Regions from separate parts of the Kitasatospora sp. NPDC089509 genome, predicted to be linked through region 2. Evidence: riboswitches for the same ligand, from Rfam matches in the RefSeq annotation. Region 2 holds a riboswitch; the other holds the start of a gene.
What was found. A riboswitch is a leader RNA that binds a small molecule or an ion and turns the genes downstream of it on or off. The one in region 2 is predicted to bind cyclic di-AMP.
Positions count from the first base shown of each region.

Region 1: linked by a shared signal. The riboswitch ahead of ACIP4P_RS36070 (M23 family metallopeptidase) and the one ahead of ACIP4P_RS39170 (transglycosylase family protein) in region 2 are both predicted to bind cyclic di-AMP.

Region 1 covers NZ_JBIVHS010000025.1:106,019-110,222, forward strand. The annotation lists gene ACIP4P_RS36060 (DUF2470 domain-containing protein) at 1-203, shown strand, start outside; gene ACIP4P_RS36065 (APC family permease) at 232-1,767, opposite strand; gene ACIP4P_RS36070 (M23 family metallopeptidase) at 2,149-2,763, opposite strand; cyclic di-AMP (ydaO/yuaA leader) riboswitch at 2,766-2,947, opposite strand; gene ACIP4P_RS36075 (MFS transporter) at 3,039-4,204, shown strand, end outside.
Region 2 covers NZ_JBIVHS010000030.1:103,630-107,833, forward strand. The annotation lists gene ACIP4P_RS39155 (MazG family protein) at 1-75, shown strand, start outside; gene ACIP4P_RS39160 (SDR family NAD(P)-dependent oxidoreductase) at 123-548, opposite strand; gene ACIP4P_RS39165 (cytochrome P450) at 827-2,128, shown strand; cyclic di-AMP (ydaO/yuaA leader) riboswitch at 2,339-2,507, shown strand; gene ACIP4P_RS39170 (transglycosylase family protein) at 2,512-3,399, shown strand; gene eno (phosphopyruvate hydratase) at 3,653-4,204, shown strand, end outside.

The sequences.
Region 1 (4,204 bases), on a different contig from region 2:
CGGCCCTGCTCGCCGGCAACCCGGAGGTGCGCCCGCTGGCCCTGGACCGGCACGGCCTGGTCCTGCGCCTGGACCACCCGCACGGCCACCGCGACGTCCGCCTGGTCTTCCCCGAACCCGCCTGCGACACCGAGGACTTCGGCCACCGGATGCACGCCCTGCTGAGCGCCGCCGAGCACGGCCTGCCCGCCCACCGGCACTGAGCCCGCCGCCCACCCGGCACCGCCCCGCTCAGCGCTCCACCGCGTCCTCCAGCACGATCCGCCCCATCCGCGCGTACAGCTCCGGCCGAACCCGTCGCAGCACCAAGGCCGTTCCGATCCCGACCAGGAACACCCCGATCACCAGGTACGGGATCAGCCGGAACACCAGGGTGCCCGCCGCCGCCCCGGCCACCGCCCCCCGGTCGGCCACCAGCAGCGCCACCACCGCGCCCATCGCCACCCCGCCGACCAGCGGAGCGAGCAGGGTGCGGAACCAGTGCGCGGTCTCCGGGTGCCGCCGCTGCACGTGGAAGTACCCGACCACCGCGAAGGAGCACAGCGTCTGCACCACCAGGATCGCCATCGTCCCCAACAGCGCCAGCAGCGTGTACAGATGGACGTACGGATCCATCCCGGCCAGCAGGAACGCCAGCACCAGCCCGGCCGCGACCGCCGACTGCACGACCGAGGCGACGTACGGCGAGCCGTGCCGCGGATGGGTCCGGCCGAGCGCCGGGTGCAGCAGCCCCTCCCGCCCGATCGCGTACAAGTACCGTGCGGCGCACTGGTGGAAGGCCATCGCGCAGGCGAACGAGCCGGTGACGACCAGCCATTGGAACACCGTGACCGCCCAGGCCCCGAGGTGCTCGCCCAGCGGATCGAAGAACAGGCTGTTCCCGTCCTTGCCCGGCACCGCACCGCCCGCCACCGCGACGGCGTGCCCGACTCCGTTGCCGGACAGGATCATCCAGGAGACGAACACGTAGAACAGGCCGATCCCGACCACCGACACCATGGTCGCCCGCGGCACCACCCGCTTCGGGTCGCGCGACTCCTCCCCGTACATCGCGGTCGACTCGAAGCCCACCCAGGAGCAGAACGCGAAGACCAGGCCCACCCCGGCCGCCGCCGTGCCCGAACTGCCCACTCCCTTCAGCCCGTTCAGCGGACTCACGGCCCCGAGCACGATTCCGTCCGGCCCGCCGCCGGCGGCCAGCACGGCCAGCGAGACCGCGCCCAGCACCGCGATCTCCAGCAGCAGCGCCACCCCGAGCACCTTCGCCGTCAGATGCAGGTCGAACCAGGCCGTCACCCCGATCACCGTCAGCCCGACCAGCGCGTACCAGCCCCAGTCGAGGTCCACGCCCGCCTGCGAACGGACCAGCCCGCGCAGCGAGTAGGCGAAGAAGCCGATGACCGAGGCCTCGAAGACGATGTACGCCAGCAGCGCGAGCAGCCCCGACGCCATCCCGGCCACCCGGCCCAGCCCGTGCGAGACGTACCCGTAGAACGCCCCGGCGGCCGTGATGTGCCGGGCCATCGCCACGTACCCGACCGAGAAGACCGTGAGCACCACGGTCGCCAGGACGTACGCGGCGGGCGCCCCGGCCCCGTTGCCCTGCCCGATGATGATCGGCAGGTTCCCGGTCATCGCGGTGATCGGGGCGGCGGTGGCGACCGCCATGAACACCACGCCCGGCAGACCGACCGAGTCCGCCTTCAGCCGGTCGACCCCGTCCGACCCGACCCGCGGCCCGACCGCGTCCCCGCTCCGGACGGTCATCCGGCCTCCTCGTCCACCCGGGCGCGCCCGCCCGTCGGACCGGCCGGGCGCTGACTGCGGACAGGATCGCGCGGCGGGGCACGGCCCACGGAACCGCAGATCATCCGAAGAACCGGCGGAGTTGACGCCGCGTTCGAGCCGTCGAACGCGGTCCGGAAGCGCCGGGGACGCCGGAGCCGACGAGGACTCCGGACACGACGGTGGCCGGCCCCGGCCGCACGAGAGTTCTCGTACGGCCGGGGCCGGCCGTGGGCGTGACCCGCGCCCAGATCCACCGGTGCGGCGATCACCCGGTCGAGCGGTCACCCGACATGACCATCCCGGGTGGTCGATTCGCCCCGCACCAGCGGTGGTTCAGGAATCCCGGCGGGAGCCGGTGGTTCAGAGCGCGACGCCGTGCGCGCGCAGGTAGCTGACCGGGTTGATGTCCGAGCCGTAGTCCGGACCGGTCCGGACCTCGAAGTGCAGGTGCGGGCCGGTCACGTTGCCGGTCGCACCGGAGTAGCCGAGCTGCTGACCGGCGGCGACGGACTGACCGACCTTCACACCGATCGAGGAGAGGTGCGCGTACTGCGCGTACTTGCCGTCGGCGAGCTTGAGCTCGACCTCGTTGCCGTAGGCGCCGTCGTAGGCGGCCTTCACCACGACCCCGTTGGCGACGGCGCGCAGCGGGGTGCCGGTGGAGCAGACGAAGTCCTGGCCGGTGTGGTGGCCGGAGGCCCACATGGCGCCCGCCACCCCGTAGGCCTCGCCCAGCACCGGGGCGGCGAGCGGGGCGACGTAGCCGGAGGTGACGGCGGCCGGGACGACCGCGGCCGGAGCAGCGGCCGGGGCGACAGCGGCCGGGGCGGCCACGACGACGGCGGCCGGGGTGCTGGTCGCCTGGGCGTTCATCGCGGTCACGAGCGGCAGGACGAACGAGACGCCGGTGACGGCGGCGGCGATGCCGATGCGGGCGGCACGGGGCAGGGCGATACGACGAGCCTGTGCAGGCATGGAATTTTCCTCTCCGACGCCTGCGAGGTGAGCTGTCGGGTTCGGGCTGGAGTTGCCCGGCCGCATGCGCGGCTTCACCCCGAGCCGGTCCTGGTGGTCCGCGCTGTGAAAGCGCGAACTCCGGTCCGGCGACTTACCTGTGGGTCCCCCGCTCCTGCCGTACAGAGTTCGTTGCGAGCCACCGGGCAGCGGCAGGACTCGGCGTTCCACCCGGCGGATCCGTCCGGGCTGGCCGGGCGGTCGCTGAACTAAAACTCATCCGTTCGGGTGAAGCAATGTCGATCTCTCGAAACAGCGGCCGATCCCGCCCCCGCGGTCACCCTCCGCATGATCCGCCGTACGGTCCGTGCACGATCCGTTCACCCGGCGCCACTGATCCACGACCCTGCGCCGACCAGTGCAACACCGGGCGACCAGAGGAGCACCCACCGTCACCGACCGACACACCACCCGGTGACCCTTGTCACGTACACCCCCGTGGGCACAGGATTCGACCCGTGGCCACCTCTCACGCCGGCACCCTGCGCCTGGGCAGCGCACAGGGTCGCTGGGTCCTCCTCGCAACGGTGCTCGGCTCCAGCATGGCGATGCTCGACGGCACCGTGGTGAACGTCGCCCTGCCCCGGATCGGCGCCGACCTCGGCGCCACCCTCGCCTCCCTGCAATGGACCCTGAACGCCTATCTGCTCACCCTGGCGGGCCTGATCCTGCTCGGCGGCGCGCTCGGCGACCGCTACGGGCGGCGCCGGGTCTTCCTGATCGGCGTGGTCTGGTTCGCCGCCGCTTCGGCGGCCTGCGCCGCCGCCCCGACCATCCACGTGCTGATCGCCGCCCGCGCCGTCCAGGGCATCGGCGGGGCGCTGCTCACCCCGGGCTCGCTCGCGATGCTCCAGGCCGTCTTCCACCCGGACGACCGCTCGGCCGCGGTCGGCCTGTGGTCCGGCCTCGGCGGGGTGTCGGCGGCCGTCGGCCCCTTCCTCGGCGGCTGGCTGGTGGACGGCCCCGGCTGGCGCTGGATCTTCCTGCTGAACCTGCCGCTGGCCGCCGCCGTGATCGCGGTGACCTCCCGTTACGTCCCGGAGAGCCGGGACGAGTCCGCCGCCGGCCGCTTCGACGTGCCCGGCGCCCTGCTCGCCGCCCTCGCCCTCGGCGCGATCACCTACGCGCTCACCGCCGCCGGGGAGGGGCTGTCCCCCGCCGTCTGGGTCACCGGCGTGGCCGGTCTGCTGCTGGGCGCGGCCTTCGTGGCCGTGGAGCGGCGGGCGCCCGACCCGATGCTGCCGCTCGGGCTGTTCTCCTCCCGGCTGTTCACCACCGTGAACCTGGTCACCCTGTGCGTCTACGCGGCGTTCAGCGGGGTGTTCTTCCTGCTGGTGGTGCAGCTGCAGATCGTCGCCGGCTTCTCCCCGCTGGTCTCCGGCTTCGCGCTGGTGCCGATCAC
Region 2 (4,204 bases):
GACGCGGCGCTGCGCTCGGCCGCGCGCGGCTACCGGGACGCGGTGCGCGCGGCCGAGGGGCTCAAGCCGGAGTAGCCCGGTTCGGGCCGGAGCCGGCCCGGCCCAGGCCGGACGGGAGCGGCTCAGGCCGCCGTGGCGGTCCGGCCGACCGGCTGCCGCTGCGGCGGGACGAGCTCGCCGATCGCCTCGCCGACCAGGGCGACCAGTTCGGCGAGCCGCTCCAGGTCGAGGTGGTCGGGCAGCTCGGCGAGGGAGACGATCCGCTCCCCGCGCGGGCCGGCGACGCAGAAGAGGTCGATCGGCCCGAGGTGCTTCTCGGCGGTGTCGACCAGGGCGGCGACGTCGCTGGGCCGGCGGATGTCGCCGCAGACGCCCACCACGGGGCAGCCCGGCCGGTCGAGTTCGGCGGCGAGGTCCTCCGCGATCCCGACGTGCTGGTCGGCGATCAGCATCCCGGCGGCGCCGGCCGCGGTGAACCGGCGGGCGAGGTCGGCTCCCGAACCGCCGTCGAGTACCGCGATGACGACGACTGCTCCGCTGACCCGCATGGCCTGCTCCTCCCTGTGGGCGACACCGCACCGGCGCCCACGCATACTGCGGAGGATCGTAGGCACGTCCTGACCCTCCGCAACAGGGATTACCCCGCAGGTGACCAGGCTCACGCCTGCCACCCGGCCAAGAGCTGTCCAAGGGCTGTCCACGGACCGTCCACGGGGCGTCCACGGAGGGTTGGCACACTGCTCGCGCGCCGCTCACGAACGGTTCGCGAACCGGTGATGTTCCGCCGGTAGCCGGGCGCCGCCGGTCCAGCGGTTACGGTCGACCCATGCCAGCTCAGCCCGATGCCGCTCAGTCCGCCGCCCAGCCCGACCCCCAGCTCTTCACCTGGGAGTTCGCCGCCGACCCGTACCCCGCCTACGCCTGGCTGCGCGAGCACGCCCCGGTGCACCGCACCACGCTGCCGAGCGGGGTGGAGGCCTGGCTGGTGACCAGGTACGCGGACGCCCGGCAGGCGCTCGCGGACGGCCGGCTGTCGAAGAACCCGGCGCACCACAGCGAGCAGGCGCACCGCACCGGCCGGGTCGGCATCCCGGGGGAGCGGCAGGCGGACCTGATGACCCACCTGCTGAACATCGACCCGCCGGACCACACCCGGCTGCGCCGACTGGTGTCGAAGGCTTTCACCCCGCGCCGGGTGGCCGAGTTCGAGCCGCGGGTGCAGCAGTTGACCGACCGGCTGATCGACGGCTTCGCGCAGCGCGGATCGGCCGACCTGATCCACGAGTTCGCCTTCCCGCTCCCCATCTACGCGATCTGCGACATGCTGGGCGTGCCGGCCGAGGACCAGGACGACTTCCGCGACTGGGCGGGCATGATGATCCGACACGGCGGCGGCCAACGCGGCGGCGTGGGCCGGGCGGTGAAGAAGATGCGGGCGTACCTGCTGGAGCTGATCCACCGCAAGCGGGCGGACCTCGGCGACGACCTGATCTCCGGCCTGATCCGGGCGAGCGACCACGGCGAGCACCTGAGCGAGAACGAGGCCGCGGCGATGGCCTTCATCCTGCTGTTCGCCGGGTTCGAGACCACCGTCAACCTGATCGGCAACGGGACGTACGCGCTGCTGCGCAACCCCGGGCAGCGGGCGCTGCTGCAGGAGTCGGTGGCCCGCGGCGAGACCGCGCTGCTGGAGACCGGGATCGAGGAACTCCTGCGCTACGACGGGCCGGTGGAGCTGGCGACCTGGCGGTTCGCGACCCGGCCGCTGACCATCGGCGGGGTGGACATCCCGGTCGGCGATCCGGTGCTGGTGGTGCTGGCGGCGGCGGACCGCGACCCGGCCCGGTTCTCCGACGAGAACACCCTGGACCTGGCCCGGACCGACAATCCCCACCTGGGCTTCGGGCACGGCATCCACTACTGCATCGGCGCCCCGCTGGCCCGGCTCGAAGGACGGTCCGCGCTGGCCACGCTGCTTTCCCGGCTGCCCGATCTGCGCCTGGCCGAAAGTCCGGAGAACCTGCGCTGGCGCGGTGGCCTGATCATGCGTGGATTGCGTGAACTTCCGGTCGAATTCAGTCCGGAAGTGCGTTCGCCGCACGCCCGCCCGGAGGCTCCGACACACTGACGCGGGGTCGCGAACGGCGCCTCGGCGACGGTATGAACACCCATCAAACCGGACAAAGCCCCGCCGTCCGTAGGCGATCGAACACGCGCCGTAATTCTTGTGTGATGTCGGCGATATGAGCTTGTGATTGATCTGAGGATCTGTCTAGTCTCCCTGGAGTTCGCAGCTGCGGACCCCGAACGCGGAACGCCGAGTCCTGCCCGCCGCGCCACGGGAAACCGACCAGAACCCTGGGCAGGGGCGGGGGAACCAGGTTTGTTGCCGTTCTCCCACGGCTCGGGGTGAAGCCGCCCGCGCGGGACCGTTCCCGCATACGGCGGCCGGGCCACCTCCCGGTCCGAACCCGACAGCTCACCTCGCAGGCGTGCGGAGAGGGACCCTTCATGCTGCTCGTTGGATCTGGCCGTCACCGTCGTCGCACCCAGGCCGAGAAGGCCATCGCCGTCGCGGGTGTGGCCGGCGTCGGACTCGCGCTGCCGCTCCTCACCGCCACCGGCGCGTCCGCCGCCCCGGCCTCCGCCTGGGACTCCGTCGCCCAGTGCGAGAGCGGCGGCGACTGGGGCATCAACACCGGCAACGGCTTCTACGGCGGCCTGCAGTTCACCTCCAGCACCTGGAAGGCGTACGGCGGCACCGCGTACGCGGCGCAGGCCAACCAGGCCAGCCGGGCGCAGCAGATCACGGTCGCCGAGAAGGTGCTCGCCTCGCAGGGCCCGGGCGCCTGGCCGGTCTGCTCCAAGAAGGCGGGGCTGAGCAAGGGCGGCGCCCCGGCGGCCGTGGACACCTCCTCGGACGCCAAGCCGCAGTCCGCCCAGCAGCAGTCCACCCCGAAGCAGCAGGCCCCCAAGACCCAGGCCCCCAAGACCCAGGCCCCCAAGCCCGCCGCGAAGCCCGCCCCGCAGCAGGACGACGCCAAGCCGGCCGCCCCGCAGCTGGCCAAGCCGCAGCTGCAGGGCTTCCCGGGCAAGGCCGGCTGGGACGCCGACTCGAAGGTGTACTGGTACCAGAACGGCGGCTCCTGGTACTGGACCAGCCACCAGAGCGTCTACCAGCAGTACGCCCCGCAGGCCGCCGCCCAGCCGCAGCAGGCCCCGCAGGCCGCCGCCCAGGGCGGTCACGACTACACCGTCCGCTCCGGCGACACGCTGTCGACCATCGCCGCCGCCCAGGGCGTGTCCGGCGGCTGGCAGGCGGTCTACGACGGCAACCGCGGCACGGTCGGCGGCAACCCGAACCTGATCATGCCCGGCCAGGTCCTGCACCTCGGCTGAGCCGTCCCCGGACGCATTCCGAGGGGGTCGCGCCCGGCGCGGCCCCCTTCGTCCGCATTCGCCCGCTCCGGCCGGACCGGCTGGGACGAGCAGGTGAACTACCGGTGGGTAGCGGGGCCACACGCTGAGACGGAGCCGAGGTCGAGGTGGCCCCGGGAGCCCGGGCGGTTAGGCTCTGGTCGTAACGACTCCGCAATCATCCGGCCGACCGCACCACCGTGGGCCGGACCCTGCTTCCGCAAGGAGATGCTTCGTGCCGTCCATCGATGTCGTCGTAGCCCGCGAAATCCTCGACTCCCGCGGCAACCCCACGGTCGAGGTCGAGGTCGGCCTCGACGACGGCAGCACGGGTCGTGCCGCTGTGCCGTCGGGTGCCTCGACCGGCGCCTTCGAGGCGCTGGAGCTGCGCGACGGTGACAAGAACCGCTACTTCGGCAAGGGCGTGGAGAAGGCCGTCCTGGCCGTCATCGAGCAGATCGGCCCGGAGCTGGTCGGCTACGACGCCACCGAGCAGCGCCTGATCGACCAGGCCATGCTCGACCTGGACGCCACCCCGGACAAGTCCTCGCTCGGCGCCAACGCCATCCTGGGCGTCTCGCTGGCCGTCGCGCACGCCGCCTCCGAGGCCAGCGACCTGCCGCTGTTCCGCTACCTGGGCGGCCCGAACGCCCACGTCCTGCCGGTCCCGATGATGAACATCCTCAACGGCGGCTCGCACGCGGACTCCAACGTCGACATCCAGGAGTTCATGATCGCTCCGATCGGCGCGGAGTCCTTCTCCGAGGCCGTCCGCTGGGGCGTCGAG